Regions from separate parts of the Cellvibrio sp. ARAG 10.3 genome, predicted to be linked through region 1. Evidence: predicted binding sites of a transcription regulator. Region 1 holds the regulator's gene; the other holds the start of a gene.
The links. Region 1 encodes LexA, which represses DNA repair genes until DNA is damaged. Its sites were predicted from a motif close to ACTGTNTNTANANACAGT; they were not measured.
Positions count from the first base shown of each region.

Region 1 (8,154 bases):
ATGCAGTACGCGCAGAAACTCGACAGTATGTCCGGTGATATTTATCGCTACCTCAACTTCAATGAAATTGAGAGCTACCAAAAATCAGCGGATGAAGGCAAGCGCATTGCCGCTGTGGAAATTCAAACAGTCGCCGTTTAAACGATTGTTTTGCTGCAATAAAAAACCCGCTTCGGCGGGTTTTTTATTGGGCGCTTCGTGGAAGGAGTGTTTTTACGGCACCGATTTTTCGCGATAAATGGTCTCCACTAAACCGTCTTTATCACTGTCATGGGGCAGTTGCCAAAACATAATGCCGCCCAGTCGACGAGCCTTGATGTAACGCACTTTAGCGGTGATAGAACGTTTATCATCGAAGGTAACAAAGATTTTTTTGGCTTCATTGTATATAACAGGCGCCTTGGCAATATGGTCCCAATAATAAACGTAACCCTCCTCTGGAGCATAGGCCGTGGCGTAATCTTTAAATTTCGCGCCTTCAATGTGATTACCGGGCTGATATAAACCCAGATTGATATTTTCAACGTTTTCCCAAACACGTGCATAAAACGCGGCGCCAATCACTATTTTTTCCGGCGGCACACCTTTGCTTAACAAGAATTGCACGGCGTTATCCGTAGAGTCTTTTTGTTCGGGTGTGGAGTAAAGCGCAGTGTGATGTCCTGTATGTGGTGTCGCGCCGTTAACGATGTCGTAGCTCATCAGATTGACATTATCAAACAGCGGCATAATTGCATCCCAATCCACCGCGTTCTGCAAAAAATTATCGAAGCCTCCGGCGGCAAAACTTAATTCATAGCGATCACCAAAGCTATCGCGTAACGCCTGGGTCAATGCCGTGAAATTATCCTTATCATAATCCGCATAAGGGTGACCGGGATGGCCGGGGATGGTCGGGTATTCCCAATCCAGGTCGATACCATCTGCGCCGTACTCTTCAATAATCGCCAGGGTGGACTGCGCAAAGGCCGCACGATTTTCTGCACTGTTGAAGACCTCGGAACAGGTTTCACAGCCGCCCCAGCCTCCGAGTGATAACATCACCTTGAGATGCGGATATTGTTCTTTTAATGCAATTAGGCGTTGCAGCGCCAGCTTATCTACATCTGAATCAAAACTGAGTTGATTGCCATTCAGATGCAAGAAGCTGTAGATGATGTGAGTAAGGTGATTGAAGTTGTAACGCTCCAGATCAGAACCGTCCTCCATGTAATAAGCAATCACTTTAAAATCGTGCAAAGGTGGTTGTTTCGGCATGACAGCGGTGTCACTCTCTGCTTGCGGTTGAATAACGTCAGAAGAAGCCGTTCCATCATCCTGACACCCCATCAAGAGAACGGCCAGAAGTAAACCAAAACACATCAGATATAAGGATTTCATAAATAGTTAACCCCGTATTGAAGAAATATCATTGCCAATATCATTTTATTTTTTTCGGGCGCGGCCCGAACAAGCGGGCTTATAGTGCAATAAATATCGACCAATTTGAAAGGAAGTTTTGTTAAGGAATGCTTAATCAACGCATTTGCATGCTGCTCACAAGGTTATCGCCATGAAAGGTAATAAAAGTGTTTTGATCACCGGCGCCTCTACCGGCATTGGTTACTATTGCGCAAAAGCATTGCAGGCGGATGGCTTCCAGGTGATTGCCTCCTGCCGCAAGCTCACCGATGTATCACGTCTCCAGGCTGACGGCCTGACGTGCATCCAACTGGACCTGACAGATTCCGCCAGTATTGAACGGGCGGTAAGCCAAACATTGGAACTCACAGAGGGAAAACTCTATGGATTATTCAACAACGGAGCTTATGGCCAACCCGGCGCAGTAGAAGATCTGAGCCGCGATGTATTGCGCCGCCAATTTGAAACCAATGTGTTCGGATGGCTGGAGCTCACGAATAAAATTCTGCCGCTCATGATTCAGCAGGGCCAGGGACGCATTATTCAGAATAGCTCGATCCTCGGTTTCGCGGCCATGCCGTTGCGGGGCGCATACAATGCCAGCAAGTTCGCCATTGAGGGGCTGACGGATACCTTGCGACTTGAGCTGGACGGCACCGGCGTGTATGTCAGCCTTATTGAGCCGGGCCCCATCCTCAGTGACTTTCGCAAAAATGCCCTCATCGCATTGAAAACCAATATCGATACTGACAAGAGCCGCTTTGCCGATCAATATGCATCGGCCATACAGCGACTCAGTAAGCCTGGCCCCGCCGCGCCCTTTACCCTGGGACCGGAGGCGGTTTACCGGCGCTTGAAACACGCGCTGGAAAGTGATTCACCTAAACCACGCTATTGCGTTACATTTCCGACATATTTGATGAGCATTCTGCAACGTATACTAAGTACACGGATGATGGACAGGGTCTTACGTCGTGCGGGAAGTTAAGCTTCAGTTAAGTCAGGGGCTGGCAATATCAGGCGACAGCATCACAGGAATTACTGACCCTGAGCCAGGTCAAAATGCACGAACAATCCGGCCGGAGCTTTCTACAAACGGCATATCATCCATCAACGGCACCCACTGCCACCTTGAGGTAATCACATGAAAATTTGCGCTTATCTCGCGCTCCTTCTCGGCGGATTATATTTACAACCCGCATTGGCGGATTCCATGCGTTGCAGCAACTCGCTGATCCAAACCGGGGACACCAAAGCGGATGTTATCGACCGGTGCGGGGAGCCGGTATTTACCGACAGCTACTGCGAGCCCATCACCATTGTCGGCCAAGCCAACACCACCATCATTGTCCCTTGCGAAGAAGTTGACCTGTGGACTTACCATCCTGGTGCCGGCCAGTTCATTCAACACCTCTATTTCAAACGCGGCAAACTCCAGGCGATTAAAAACGGACGACGCCTTTAAACTTCAGGCGCCCCGCCCCTTGAAAAAAGGGGGTTGCGGATGATGAAATACTGTATATAATCACAACACCTGTATAAATAAACAGATTCATCAGGAGCGCCCTATGGCCAATCTGACCTCCCGCCAGGAACAAGTCCTGCAGTTGATCAAGAGCTACACCGAAGAAACCGGTTATCCGCCAACGCGCGCAGAGATTGCTCGCATACTCGGTTATAAGTCTGCCAACGCTGCTGAGGAACATATCAAAGCCCTGGCAAAAAAAGGGGCAATCGAAATTATCCCTGGTGCATCACGCGGGATTCGTTTGCCGGAATCCCATAATGGTATTCCTGTCGTCGGTCGGGTTGCAGCCGGTAGCCCTATCCTTGCCCAGGAACATATCGAAGATTACTGCAATATTCCTTACAGCTTCTTTTCTCCCAGCGCGGATTACCTGTTACGTGTGCAAGGTATGAGTATGAAGGATGCCGGTATCCTGGATGGCGACTTACTCGCAGTGCACAGGACTGATCAGGCGCGCAATGGCCAGATTGTTGTGGCGCGAATCGGCGAGGAAGTGACCGTGAAACGTTTCAAACGCATCGGTAATCGGGCTCAAGTCGAACTCTGGCCAGAGAATCCTGACTTTAACGTGATTGAAGTAGATCTGCGGGATCAGGATTTTTGTATCGAGGGTTTAAGCGTAGGAGTAATCCGTCGTGACTAATACCGTACGTATTGATGAACAACCCGGCAGTGCACCCCGCTATAACAAGGGTGTAACTGAGTTGGTATTAACCAGTCATTCTCCGGAACAGGCGGCGCTGCTATTGCCAATGTTGGCCTATCTCAGTAAGACCTGCCACGACCGCTGGATTACCTGGGTTGCGCCCCACAACATCACACGCCAATCACTGGAAAGCTTTGGTATCGATACCCGGTTGATCCGCCTGATTCATTGCCATGAACAGCATAACACCTTGTGGATTACATGGGAAGCATTGGCGGCAGGTAACAGCCACACCGTTATCGCCAGCCCCGGCAAATTAACTGACAAGGAATTGAAACAGTTGGAAGCTGCTGCGATGCGTGGCAATTGTCAGGGGTTATTACTGCGCGTGCGGTAGGTCATTGAGAGATATCAGAAGACGCAGGGGCACGGAAAGCCCCAATAGAATCAATGCAGGATCGGCTTCTCAAATTCAGGAATACCTTCAGAAAACTCATCCAGATGCTCCTGCTCCGCCAGCTCAGTGGCGGCTTCCATCCCGGCTTCAATCATCGCTTTCGCGACCTCAAATTTTGCTTCCCCCATAAAAGCCAGGGATTCTGTTGAAAAACAAAGCCGCACCAAAGGCTCCCCACCCTCATCATCGACTTTTCTCAGCACGACATCGCCGTTAGGTAACTCGGCAATTTCATATAGCGTTGATGGCATACTAACCTCTATTGTTTTGCAGTGTTGACCTGCAAAGGAAAAAACGGCTTTATTCTAACATTAACCCGCCTTGCATCAATCATCCCGCCCCGTGTTAACCGCCGCGTTAATACCCCTATTAACCTCCGTAGTAACCCCAGTAACCAAGGTCACTTGATATCCCTGCGCTTCCAACAGCGCTACCAGCCCGTCCTCGCCCAACATATGACCAATACCCACAACGAGAAAAATTTTTTGCGCTTTTTTCATATATGTATCAATTATTTGCAGCATTTGTTTATTGCGTTCAACGAAAATAAATTGATAGAGCCTATGCCCCAATTTTCTCTGGCGAAATGAACTGAATACCAATTCATTTAATGTGGGTTCATCACCTTGATACCAGGCATCTGCCAATCTTTTCAAGCTTTCCTCTGCCTTGCCCTGCTCATTCAAGGTAACCTGCAAAAATTCAATTTGTTCTGCGTCACTTAACTGATTAAATAATTGCATTTGCTCATCAAGTGACTCCAGTTCCAGAATAATTTTTTTATCCCGTGATGCAGTCAGAAAATATTTATCCAGGCCTAACGCTTGCTGATAATCACTCCGTGCCAATTGCATGTTGGTCAACTGCATAGCTGCCAACCAAGGTTTAAATTGTTTCAACTGCTGCGCATCGCCTCCCAGATTCTCGGATACTTGCGTTAATGTTTTCCACATTTTCTCACCGAGCTGGGTTTGTAAATTTTTCTCGCTGGGGTAATAGCCATATTGCTTGAGGGCCGCGCGCACTTTTTCTCCATCCAGTGCATCGATATCCAATTCAACAGCCAATACATCTGAATCTCGATGCGCCTGAAGCACGGCATCAGGCAAAGGATAGAATGCTTCATCGCCGTAATGTAACGAGCCAAATAGATATAGGCGAACTCGGGAATCCTTATCCTGCACCTGCCACAACAGGGGCTGCGATGCAGCATGCAAAGCCGAGCTATAGAAGCAAGTAACAATAATCCATAAAAATGTTCTGCGCTTCGCAATCACCGAATGAATGCATAGTTTCATATGCATTCACCATCGCGATCAGTTTCTTTGGGCAACGCCAGCAGCACAATGGCACCTTCGTCACCGGCCTGCCACTCAGTGTGAGCGAGCGATGCAGGCAATAAGACTGCTTGCGACGCTAGATAAGTAGAGGTATCGGTATATTTTGCCTGCGTAAGCATTGAAGACTCCGTTGCATAGCACACAAGGCTGCCGGATATAACCATCAACAGGCGGTAGCTAACACAAACTGGTAATTGATGGCGCGATCCTGCGCTCAAGATTACGCGCAAGACTTCAAAATCATGAAACTCGACGACACGTTCAACTACAACCCCAGCTGTGGAATTTATCTGCTCAAGCTCGGGAGTGGCGGGTGTTTCAAGCGAGACGTTTGCAAGTGCTGCAGCTGTGTCCCAGTGTGTTTGGGTCAAAACTTTTTGCGTGAAAGACAGAATTTTTCTTTCATAGACTGGCGTCTGGAATTCAACGGTGCGCACGCCGTGTTGTAATGCATGGGGTGTAAAACATGGCACTTTGACAACATCTCCCACCCGCAAATCCTGCATAGCCGTATAGGCATACATGGCCGCACGTTTTTCATTTTCTAACGTTATCAAGGGTTGCGGCAATTCGTTCAACCAGCCATTTAACGTGGCGGTATTGACCGGATCATGGAGGGCAATGTTGTGGGCCAGGCGTTGCTGATCCAGACGTCGGTCAATATCGCGCCTGATGGCTTCGTATTCCTGGACCGCTGCCAGATAAGCCGCCTTAAACGCAGCATCATTATTAAATTCACGACGTTTTTGTTGATTGAATCCCAGGCGAATCCCCCCGATTCCATCAGGCCAGGCCTGAGAATCAATGTGCGTAATAACATAGACTTCCTGCTTCTGCTCGTGCATCTCAAAATAGAGATCGCCGTAACGTTCGTCAGGTAAAGGATCAAGGATTTTTAACAGGATGATATGTTGTGCAGAGCCGGCGGCGAGAAAATCAGGCATCAAAGAAAGCAGCCAGGGTAAAGGAATCCGGCGCCCTTGCGCGCTCACCCAGGATTGGCCTCGGGCTTCAATACCTGTGTACCAGATTTCCTGGCCCCAGGGTTTCGGAATATAAACAGGCTCCAGCATAAGCGGTGCTGATAGATCGAACCAAGGCAATTGATGTTGCCGGACAAAGTCGACAAGGCTTTCAGGTTGGTCGCACAGCGCGACGATAAGTGCACGCAACTCAGCCGATACGGCAGATAGCGTAGCATGGACCTTGTATGAATCACGCTCTTTACTCAGGGCAACCAAAGCGATGAATTGGATTTCAGGCTGTGACGGGAGATAGTACTGATGCCAGGCGTATTCAATAGCAAAACACCGATGGACTGCCGCCGATGCCATCAGTTGCGTTATTTGATCATTGATAAACGATTCGGGGTTGGATACCGCGTGGACAATCACCGCTAGCCTCTGGATGGCATGACAAGAAAGGTCGGCAGTCTAGCAGATGCGGTTAACCCTGACAGCCCGCCCGAGGCGAGAGGAATGAAAACGCCGGAGTATGAACTCCGGCATTTTCGAAGGTAAGTGCCCGAAAAATCAGTTCAGTCGCTCAAGTACGGTGGTGATTCCCTGCCCCAATCCGATACACATGGTGGATACACCGAGGGTGGCATCTTTTTCTGCCATTACCGTCAGAAGCGAGCCAGTTATGCGGGTGCCGGAGCAGCCGAAGGGATGCCCCAGTGCGATAGCCCCACCATGCAGATTGACCTTCTCGTCCATGTCTTCCAGCAGCTTGAGGTCCTTCAATACGGGTAAGGCCTGGGCCGCAAACGCCTCATTCAGCTCCACGCACTCAATGTCATCCATGGACAAATTCGCTTTTTGCAACGCTTTTTCGGTAGACGGCACGGGACCGTAACCCATGATCGACGGATCGACACCCGCCAGGCCAAGAGACGTTACACGGGCAATCGGCTTCATCCCCAATGATTGGGCGCGTTCAGCCGACATGACCAGCATGACAGATGCACCATCGGAGACCTGGGACGAGGTCCCGGCGGTCACCTGACCATTTTTAGGGTCAAAGACCGGTGGCAGCTTGGACAGGGCTTCAACCGTCGTATCTGGCCGGATGGTTTCGTCATCTTCAATCATCATCGGAAAACCATCTGCATTGTGGCCTGCAACCGGGATAATCTCGCGCTTAAACCTCCCTTCCGCGCGGGCTTTGGCCGCCAACTGATGAGAACGCGCGCCGAACTCATCCATCTGCTGGCGGTTGATACCGTGCAGCAACGCCAGATATTCCGCCGTCATGCCCATATTACCGGCTGCCTTGGCAACCGATAGGCCCAACAAGGGATTGGGATTGACTGATTCATACATGGGTAAATGCCCCATGTGCTCAACGCCACCGATCAGGTAAACATCACCCAGACCAGCGCGGATATTCGCCGTAGCCGTATGCAAGGCAGACATGGAGGAGCCACACAAACGATTGATGGTTTGTGCCGGAATCGTGTGCGGCAAGCCGGTTAACAACAGAATATTGCGCGCGATATTAAAGGCCTGCTCCTCGCGCTGCATGACACAACCCCACAACAAATCATCAATTGTTGCCGGATCGAGCTGTTCGTTTCTAGCCAATAATCCTTTGATAATCGCGGCAGATATATCATCTGCACGCACATGACGAAAACAACCATTCTTAGACCGGCCCATGGCGCTGCGGGCGTAATCGACGATAACGGCATCTCTTGGATGTAGACTCACAGTTTCTCTCCTTTAAAGACTCAAGGCGCTGACGATGCGGCGCATGCTTAGCCGTAAAATTTCTGGTTATT
Region 1 covers NZ_JBPYCU010000002.1:345,261-353,414, forward strand. Annotated here, with positions in the region: gene acnB (bifunctional aconitate hydratase 2/2-methylisocitrate dehydratase) at 1-141, shown strand, start outside; gene ACSV5M_RS04175 (glycoside hydrolase family 18 protein) at 214-1,380, opposite strand; gene ACSV5M_RS04180 (SDR family oxidoreductase) at 1,553-2,389, shown strand; gene ACSV5M_RS04185 (DUF2845 domain-containing protein) at 2,546-2,866, shown strand; gene lexA (transcriptional repressor LexA) at 2,970-3,572, shown strand; gene ACSV5M_RS04195 (cell division inhibitor SulA) at 3,565-3,972, shown strand; gene ACSV5M_RS04200 (hypothetical protein) at 4,023-4,283, opposite strand; gene ACSV5M_RS04205 (TraB/GumN family protein) at 4,359-5,330, opposite strand; gene ACSV5M_RS04210 (hypothetical protein) at 5,327-6,766, opposite strand; gene fadA (acetyl-CoA C-acyltransferase FadA) at 6,905-8,083, opposite strand; gene fadB (fatty acid oxidation complex subunit alpha FadB) at 8,131-8,154, opposite strand, start outside.

Region 2 (8,154 bases), on a different contig from region 1:
TTGTTGCGTTTTTTCGCGGACATCGTAATAGGTGTGTTCCGAAACCTTGTGATACTCAGTGGCCATTTGCAGGAATGCCTGATAGGAATCATAAACTTTTTTGAACATAGGATCTTTTGCCGCCTGCTCAGCGTAGAGCTGCATACTGATGTCGTACAGGTGTTGTAACACCTCATCCGGCAAGCGCCGAACCTCCACACCTTTTTCTGCCAACTCGTTTAACGCCGCATTATTTCGCGCGGTATAACGGTCCAGCATATCCTGATTCGCCGCACGCGATGCCACCGTGACAATCGCCTGCAAATCTTTCGGCAGTGACTCAAACGCTTGCTTGTTAACAATCAGCTCCAGCGTAGAACCCGGCTCCTGCCAGCCGGGGTAATAATAATATTTGGCCACCTGATGAAAACCAAACGCCAGATCATTCTCCGGCCCAACCCACTCCGCCGCATCAATCACACCGGTTTGCAACGCGGTATACAACTCACCGCCGGGAATATTCACCGAAGTACCACCCGCCCGATTAAACACATCACCTGCCATGCCGGGAATACGCATCTTTAACCCGCGCAAATCTTCAATGCGATTGATCTCACGATTAAACCAACCCGCCATCTGAATCCCGGTATTACCCCCGGCAAACGGAATCAAATTAAACGGCGCATACACCTCACGCCACAATTCCAACCCACCGCCATGATGCAACCAGCCATTCATCTCCTGTGCATTCATGCCAAACGGAATCGTCGTAAAAAATTGCGCCGCCGGCGCCTTGCCGCGCCAATAATAAGCTCCGCCGTGCCCCATCTCCACACTGCCCGACGACACCGCATCAAACACCCCCATCGCCGGCACAATCTCATTCGCCCCATACACATGAACCTGCAAACGGCCATCGCTCATCGTATTAACATACGCGGCAAAGGTTTCAGCCGTAGTCCCCAAACCCGGAAAATTCTTCGGCCAGGTCGTCACCATCCGCCACCGATAACTCGGCTGAACCGCCTTCTCAAACGCCTCCGCACCGGTGGACTTAACCCGGGTCTTTTCCAGCACCAACAGCGAAAATACCAACACCAACACTGCCACCAGCGCCAGGATTACCAAGGGATACCAATTAACTTTTTGTGGGGATGTTTCAGTCATGATTGTTATTCGTTATTGTGGTTAATATTGTGTTTTTTAATTCTCGCCACTCGCACATTGTAAGTTTTTCATGCGGTTATATGTTTCGAAACCCTCAATTCACGGATGAATTGAGGGAGCCACAGGGAAGTGTTCATGCGTTTTCGAAACGTATAACCGCATGAAAAACGGATTGCAAAGCACAACTCTCAACAACCTCTATATCGCCGCCAAATTAGCATACTGCATCATCAACCACTTACTCCCTTCATTATCAAAATTCACCTGCACCCGCGCCCCAGCACCCTGGCCCTCAAAATGCAAAATCACACCCTCGCCAAAAATCGCATGCTGCACCCGCTGGCCCAAATGAAAACCCGTCCCCTCACCGCTGTCACTCAAACGCGCCGCATTACCGGCATTACGCTGATAACTCACCGGCCGCGTCACCGCCGTCTTCAAACGTACTTCCTGAATACACTTGCTCGGAATTTCCTTCACAAACCGCGACACCGCATTAAATGTTTCGTTACCGTAAAGACGCCGGGTTTCCGCATAACTGATGAACAGTTTTTCCATCGCCCGCGTAATACCCACGTAACACAAGCGGCGCTCTTCTTCCAAACGGTCGGGATCATCCGCCGACATTTTATGGGGAAACAAACCTTCTTCCACACCGGCCATAAACACCAACGGAAATTCCAGACCTTTTGCCGAGTGCAGCGTCATCATCTGCACCGCATCTTCAAATTCGTCAGCCTGGGTTTCACCGGCATCCAGGGCGGCCGTATCGAGAAACTGTTGCAGCGCCGACATTTCATCTTCTTCATCCACATCGAACACGCGACAGGCGTTAACCAATTCCTGCAGGTTTTCGCTGCGCGCCTGGCCTTTTTCACCTTTTTCACTTTGATGAAAATCCAGCAGCCCGGTGTCTTCAATAACCTGCCGCGCAATCTGATCCAGCGTCGGCACATCGCCATGGATATCAATTTCATTCGCGTCGTGAGCGAGTTTGCTGACCAGGGTAATAAAGGTTTGCACCGCATTGCCAGCGCGCGCGGTTAACACGCGATTGGAAATCATCATCTCAGCAGCGCGCCACAGTGAGCAACCATTCTCCCGCGCAAACTGGCGGATATCATCCACGGTTTTACCGCCGATACCGCGCGTCGGCGTATTGATGACGCGCTCGAACGCCGCATCATCGTGGGGATTATTGATCAAACGCATATAGGCCACAGCGTTTTTAATTTCCAGCCGATCATAGAATCGCTGGCCGCCGTAGATGCGATAGGCAATGCCTTCACGCAGCAAGGCCTCTTCCAGTACGCGCGACTGGGCGTTGGAACGATACAAAATCGCGCAGGCATTTTTGTTGTTACCCTGGCGAATCCATTCCTGGATGCGTTCCACAATAAACCGCGCTTCATCCTGCTCGTTGTAGGCTGCATACAGCGAAATCGGCTCACCCTCGGCGCCCTCGGTCCACAACTCTTTGCCGAGGCGACCAAAGTTATGTGCAATCACCGCGTTGGCCGCTTCAAGAATCATGGAGGTGGAACGGTAATTTTGTTCGAGGCGAATGGTTTCCGCGTTACCAAAGTCGTCGGCAAAACTCTGGATATTTTCAATCTTGGCACCGCGCCAACCGTAGATGGACTGATCATCATCACCCACCGCCGTCACATAACATTGCTTACCTGCCAACACGCGCAACCAGGCGTATTGCACGCTGTTGGTATCCTGGAATTCATCGACGAGGATAAACGGAAAACGATTGCGGTAATGTTCGAGGATATGCGGTTTGTTCAACCAGAGTTCGTGGGCCCGCAGTAGCAACTCAGCAAAATCCACCATGCCGCCGCGCTGGCAATCTTCTTCATAAGCGCGATAAATTTGCAACATGGTACGCACAAACGGGTCGCCGGTTTCCTGGATATGCTGCGGGCGCAGGCCTTCATCTTTCTGGCCGTTGATGTACCACTGGGCCTGGCGATGCGGCCATTTATTCTCATCGAGATTCAGGGTTTGATACACACGCTTGATCAGGCGCAGTTGATCATCGCTGTCGAGGATCTGAAAATTCTGCGGCAGGTTCGCGTCCTGCCAATGGGCTTTCAACAAGCGATGCGCCAAACCGTGAAATGTCCCCACCCACATATTGCGCGTGTTGATGTTCTGGTGAGTTTCGCTGAACAGCTCTTCCAGGCGCCCGCGCATCTCCCGCGCCGCCTTGTTGGTAAAGGTCACCGCCATAATGGAATAGGGCGATACCCGCTCGACCTGGATCAACCAGGCGATGCGATGCACCAGCACCCGCGTCTTGCCACTGCCCGCGCCGGCGAGGATCAGCTGATTGCCCGCCGGCGCTGACACAGCGGCACGTTGGGCATCGTTAAGGTGATTGAGCAGGAGCGAAACATCCATAAGCACGTCTATCGTCGGGTGGCGGTGGAAAGGCGGCTAGTCTACCGTTTTTCCAGCGCTGATTCAGGGGTTCGTCCGATTTTACTGTGTGGATGTACAGTTGGCCACCCTGATGTGGCAATCGGGACCTGCCGGTTGTTCTGCGAGCTCTACTTGGCGCTACCGAATGGCGAGGCGCATCTGCCCGTGGCGTGGCGATGATTTTCTGACTGCCCCCTAACGTCCGGTCGCCTATACTTTGGGGAACTTGAGGGCCGTTACAGGCAAATTTCCGAGATGAATCATGAGGTTGTGAATGTCAGAAAAGATAGATAGCCGACCCGCCGGATGCGTGGATTGCAAAAGCATGCCGCCCCTGCCGTTTGAATTCACCATGGCATTTCAGCCGATTATAGATATCAGTAAACGCGAGGTCTTTGCCCATGAGGCGCTAGTACGCGGCATCAACGGCGAGGGTGCATACGCCATCCTCAGCCAGGTCACCGAGGCCAACCGGTACCAGTTTGATCAATTGTGCCGAATACGGGCTATCGAATGGGCTACCCGTTTGCAGATGCAGTCTTATCTGAGCATTAATTTTCTGCCTAACGCTGTTTACCGCCCCGCCGCCTGCATTCGTTCAACTCTGGAGGCGGCGCGAAAGAATAACTTTCCGTGTGAGCGAATAATCTTCGAAGTCACCGAATCCGAACCCATCCGCGACCCAGACCACCTGGCCAATATTTTTTCCGAGTATCGCAACCGCGGTTTCATTACGGCCATTGATGACTTTGGCGCAGGTCACGCCGGTTTGAATTTGCTGGCCGAATTTCAGCCACACATCATCAAGCTGGACATGGATCTCATCCGCAACCTCGACAGTAATCGTGTTCGTCAATCTATTGTGAAAGGCGTGGTGAGTACCGCGCTGGAGCTGGATATCACCATCATCGCGGAAGGCGTGGAAACCCGCGCAGAGCTGGATACCCTGCGCGCGATGGGGGTTAACCTTTTCCAAGGTTATTTGTTTGCTAAACCGGCTGTTGAACACTTGCCACCGGTAGATTTCGGCCTACTGGACGACTGAGCCGGTTAATCAAACCAGGCGCGCACTGCATCCGGTAGTGGCATGGATTTTCCTGTCTTGCCGTCGACCCAGACAACCTTGGAAAAGCTGTCGGCTACCGGATTCTCCGGGTCAGCCGAGGTGTAGATCTTGTAATCCACCATAAAACTGGAACGGCCCGGATCGGAGATATAGCAATCGATGCGCAAGGTTTCCGGGTGGAATACCGGCCGGTAAAAGGTGCAACCGATCTTCACCACCACGGGGTAGGAATCGCCACCGATGGGGATGCCTTTGCTCATCATCCACTGGAAGCGCGCCTCCTCTATATAGCGCAGGTACAGGGTGTTATTGACGTGCCCGAAGGCATCCATATCGCCCCAACGAACCGGAATCTGGCAGGAAAAAAAGGGCTTTTCGGCGTTTGATTCAGACATAGACACTACTCCTGAGTTGTCTTTACCGGCGGATGATATGCGCGATCACTTCGCCGTGAAGCTGACTTCCAACATCCCGAGGTCGGTGTAGTAGACCTTGATGTTGGTGTTCAATGGTACTTCTATAACACCGGCGTAAGAACCGGTGATGACCGCTTGCCCCGCCACAATACCCTGACCCCGACTGCGCAGGAATTCCGCCAGCCAGTACAGCGGCGCCCGCGGATGGGTATTGGGATGGCGACCGGCGTGCTCGCTGGTCTCGCCGTTGGCATATTCGATATGGATTTGAATCTCGCTGGCCTGTCTGGATTTTTCCGCGCTCACCTCCGGGCCAATAAACAGCCCCTGATTGACCAGGCCGTCAGCCAGCATCTCCGGGAACGCGGCGCTGGCCGGGTCTTCGTAGCGGCTGTTGATCAATTCCAGTGCCAAATGAGTACGCGCGATGGCGGCATCCACATCGGCGGGCGTATAGGGTTCAGCGCGCGGCGGCAGGTCTTTACCGAAGAAGAACGCCAGTTCTGGCTCGATGCGCGCATGATCACCCTTGGGCCAGATCGCGACCGGCGGAATACTGTTGATGGTGGAGGTATAGATGGGGCCGACCACCAGCTTGTCCGGTGGCGGTTGCAGGCACTTCCAGGCGCCGACGGAATCGTCCTGGCTTTCGCACCAGAGGTCGGTTACCGCCGCCTGGATGGCCAGCGCGGCCTCGATATCCGCCGGGCGGCAAGGCTCGGGTAAACGCGGCCCTGCCTCTCCGGTAAGGCGGCGCGCGACAAGGATCTTGGCCGCAGCAACAGCGGCACTTGCATGTTCAGACATAGGAATTTCTCATCGATGACGTAACGCTGCTCTCACACAGCGAGGTGCTGAGAGTTTACCCGCAAGCGGGCTGCGGGTCATAGTCGATGAAAAGGTTTTGTCTCATCCCGCACTGATGCCTCCCTGACCGGGAGGAGGGTTTAGCGACGTCGATCAGTGCGGGGTGAGCTGTAAAGCAATATGTTTTAACTCGTCTTCGGATTCGATGATGTTGGTGACTGTGGTGCGTGCCTTCTCAGGGTCCAGGTGTAACGCTTCAAAGATGTCCTCGGGAACCTCCAGTTTGGGACCGCGGCCAATGTTGTGCTGGTACAGCAAACGCTGGGCGACGAAGATCAGCTTGGCGTATTCATGGTGTTCGCCGCTGTAACCGGGGTTGCTCTGGTGACGCAAGGCGATGACAACTTCCTCCGGCATCGACCACAGCGACATCAAGGCGCTGGCGATCTGCTCCCGGGTGACGCCAATCAGATGCCGTTCAATGGCTTGATGGGTGGTGTGTGGATTGGCATCCGCCATCTCGCAATAGGCACGGAAATGGGGTGGAAATACCTCTGCCAGAATCAGGAAGCCAAAGTTGTGCAACAGCCCGCACAGGTAAGCCATGCCGAAGCTGGGGCGATGATCGCGGGGAATTGCGGTTACCAGCCCTTCAATAGTGGCGGCCATATAGACCGATTGCTGCCAGTAAGGCAGTGAACCGTGAGGCCCGTCTTTTGGAATGTGGAGGCTGCGGCCAAGTGCCAGACCCAGGGCCAGGTTGAGCACCATATCAAAGCCGAGTACCCGCACGATGGCATCATGGATGGATTTAATCTTGCCGGGCGCCGAGTAGTAGGGCGAGGCCGCCCAACTGACCACCTGGGCGGCGAGGCTGGGATCAGTCTCTACAATCTGCGCCAGGTCGCTGACATCGGCGTTGGGGTTTACGCGCAATTGGATAATGCGCTGGGCAGTATCCGACAAGGGGGGTAATTCCAGGGTTTCTTCCAGGCGTTGCTTGATGCGCAACTGAGTGAAATTACGCACGGCGCCGAGGATCAGGTCGGTATCACTGGCGCTGAGGTTTTCCGCCTCCAGCGGTGTCAGGGGGACCGCGATATCACAGATGATCGCGTCTTCCAGTACATGCTGAAACGCCGCGCGGTTCAGGTGCAGCAACTGCTCTTCATTACCGGAATCCAGCAGGATTTCGTCGCGATCCAGCAGGCTTTTATCCACCAGAGTCAACAGGCCGGCCAGTTTGGGCAGCGCCGGTACAGATTGCACCGCATGGGTCTGGCAGAACTTGGCCAGTTCTTCCGGGCTGGTGGCATGCAGCTCGCGGCTCAGATGACGATTGACCGCCTTGAGGTCGAGCAGGCTGTCCGCCGCAATGATGACCTGGATACGCCCTTTGGCATCCTGCAGGATGACCGACTTCGCGGCCCCCATATTGCGCAGGTGCTGGTCGTGCCACAGGCGGTTGTTGTTCGCATCGACGGGGGTAGCGGCGATATCGTAGTGAATATTCTGATCATTCAATAATGATTGAACACTCGTCGGGACTGTCACGGCCTACTCCTTCTTTGATGTCGGCTTTCATTATTGTACAAACGGTTGATTGACCAGCTCAAAGTGCGCGTGGGCTGCGTCCAAAGCATTCGGACACCGGGTTTATCCAGTTTAGCCCAATCCATCACACAAGATGGCGCCAGATTCAGCAACGCATCTTTCAGGCTGTGCGATTTTTCACAGACACAGCCTTGGAAGCATAGGTCAGCTTTATTAAACATGAAGGTATTCCTGATTGTTGCCCAGCCAGCGTTGCACGATTTCGTGACACAGTTCCGGATATTCTTCCATCAGCACCTGGGCGGCGTCTTTCACCTCGGGTAGTAAATGCGCATCGCGCTGGAGATCGGCAATCTTGAACTGCATATCACCGGTCTGGCGGGTCCCCAACACCTCGCCAGCACCGCGCAGTTGTAAATCTTCTTCGGCGATCACAAAGCCATCGTTAGTTTCACGCATCACCCGCAGGCGCTCGCGGCTGAGGCGGGACAGTGGCGAACCGTACAAGAGCACGCAATGGCTGGCGGTGGCGCCGCGCCCTACGCGACCGCGCAGTTGATGGAGCTGGGCCAGGCCGAGGCGCTCCGGGTTCTCAATAATCATCAGGCTGGCGTTGGGGACATCCACGCCCACCTCAATGACCGTAGTCGCCACCAGCAGATCGACGTCACCGGCCTTGAATGCCGTCATGACCTGATCTTTTTCCGCTGGTTTGAGCCGGCCATGGATCAGGGC
Region 2 covers NZ_JBPYCU010000001.1:486,785-494,938, reverse strand. Annotated here, with positions in the region: gene ACSV5M_RS02045 (TRAP transporter substrate-binding protein) at 1-1,146, opposite strand, end outside; gene uvrD (DNA helicase II) at 1,345-3,555, opposite strand; gene ACSV5M_RS02035 (EAL domain-containing protein) at 3,851-4,621, shown strand; gene ACSV5M_RS02030 (acyl-CoA thioesterase) at 4,627-5,037, opposite strand; gene ACSV5M_RS02025 (fumarylacetoacetate hydrolase family protein) at 5,083-5,865, opposite strand; gene ACSV5M_RS02020 (HDOD domain-containing protein) at 6,019-7,419, opposite strand; gene recG (ATP-dependent DNA helicase RecG) at 7,633-8,154, opposite strand, start outside.
Region 2: a site for LexA is predicted at 3,639-3,656, ahead of uvrD (DNA helicase II). Genes of this name have one in related genera too.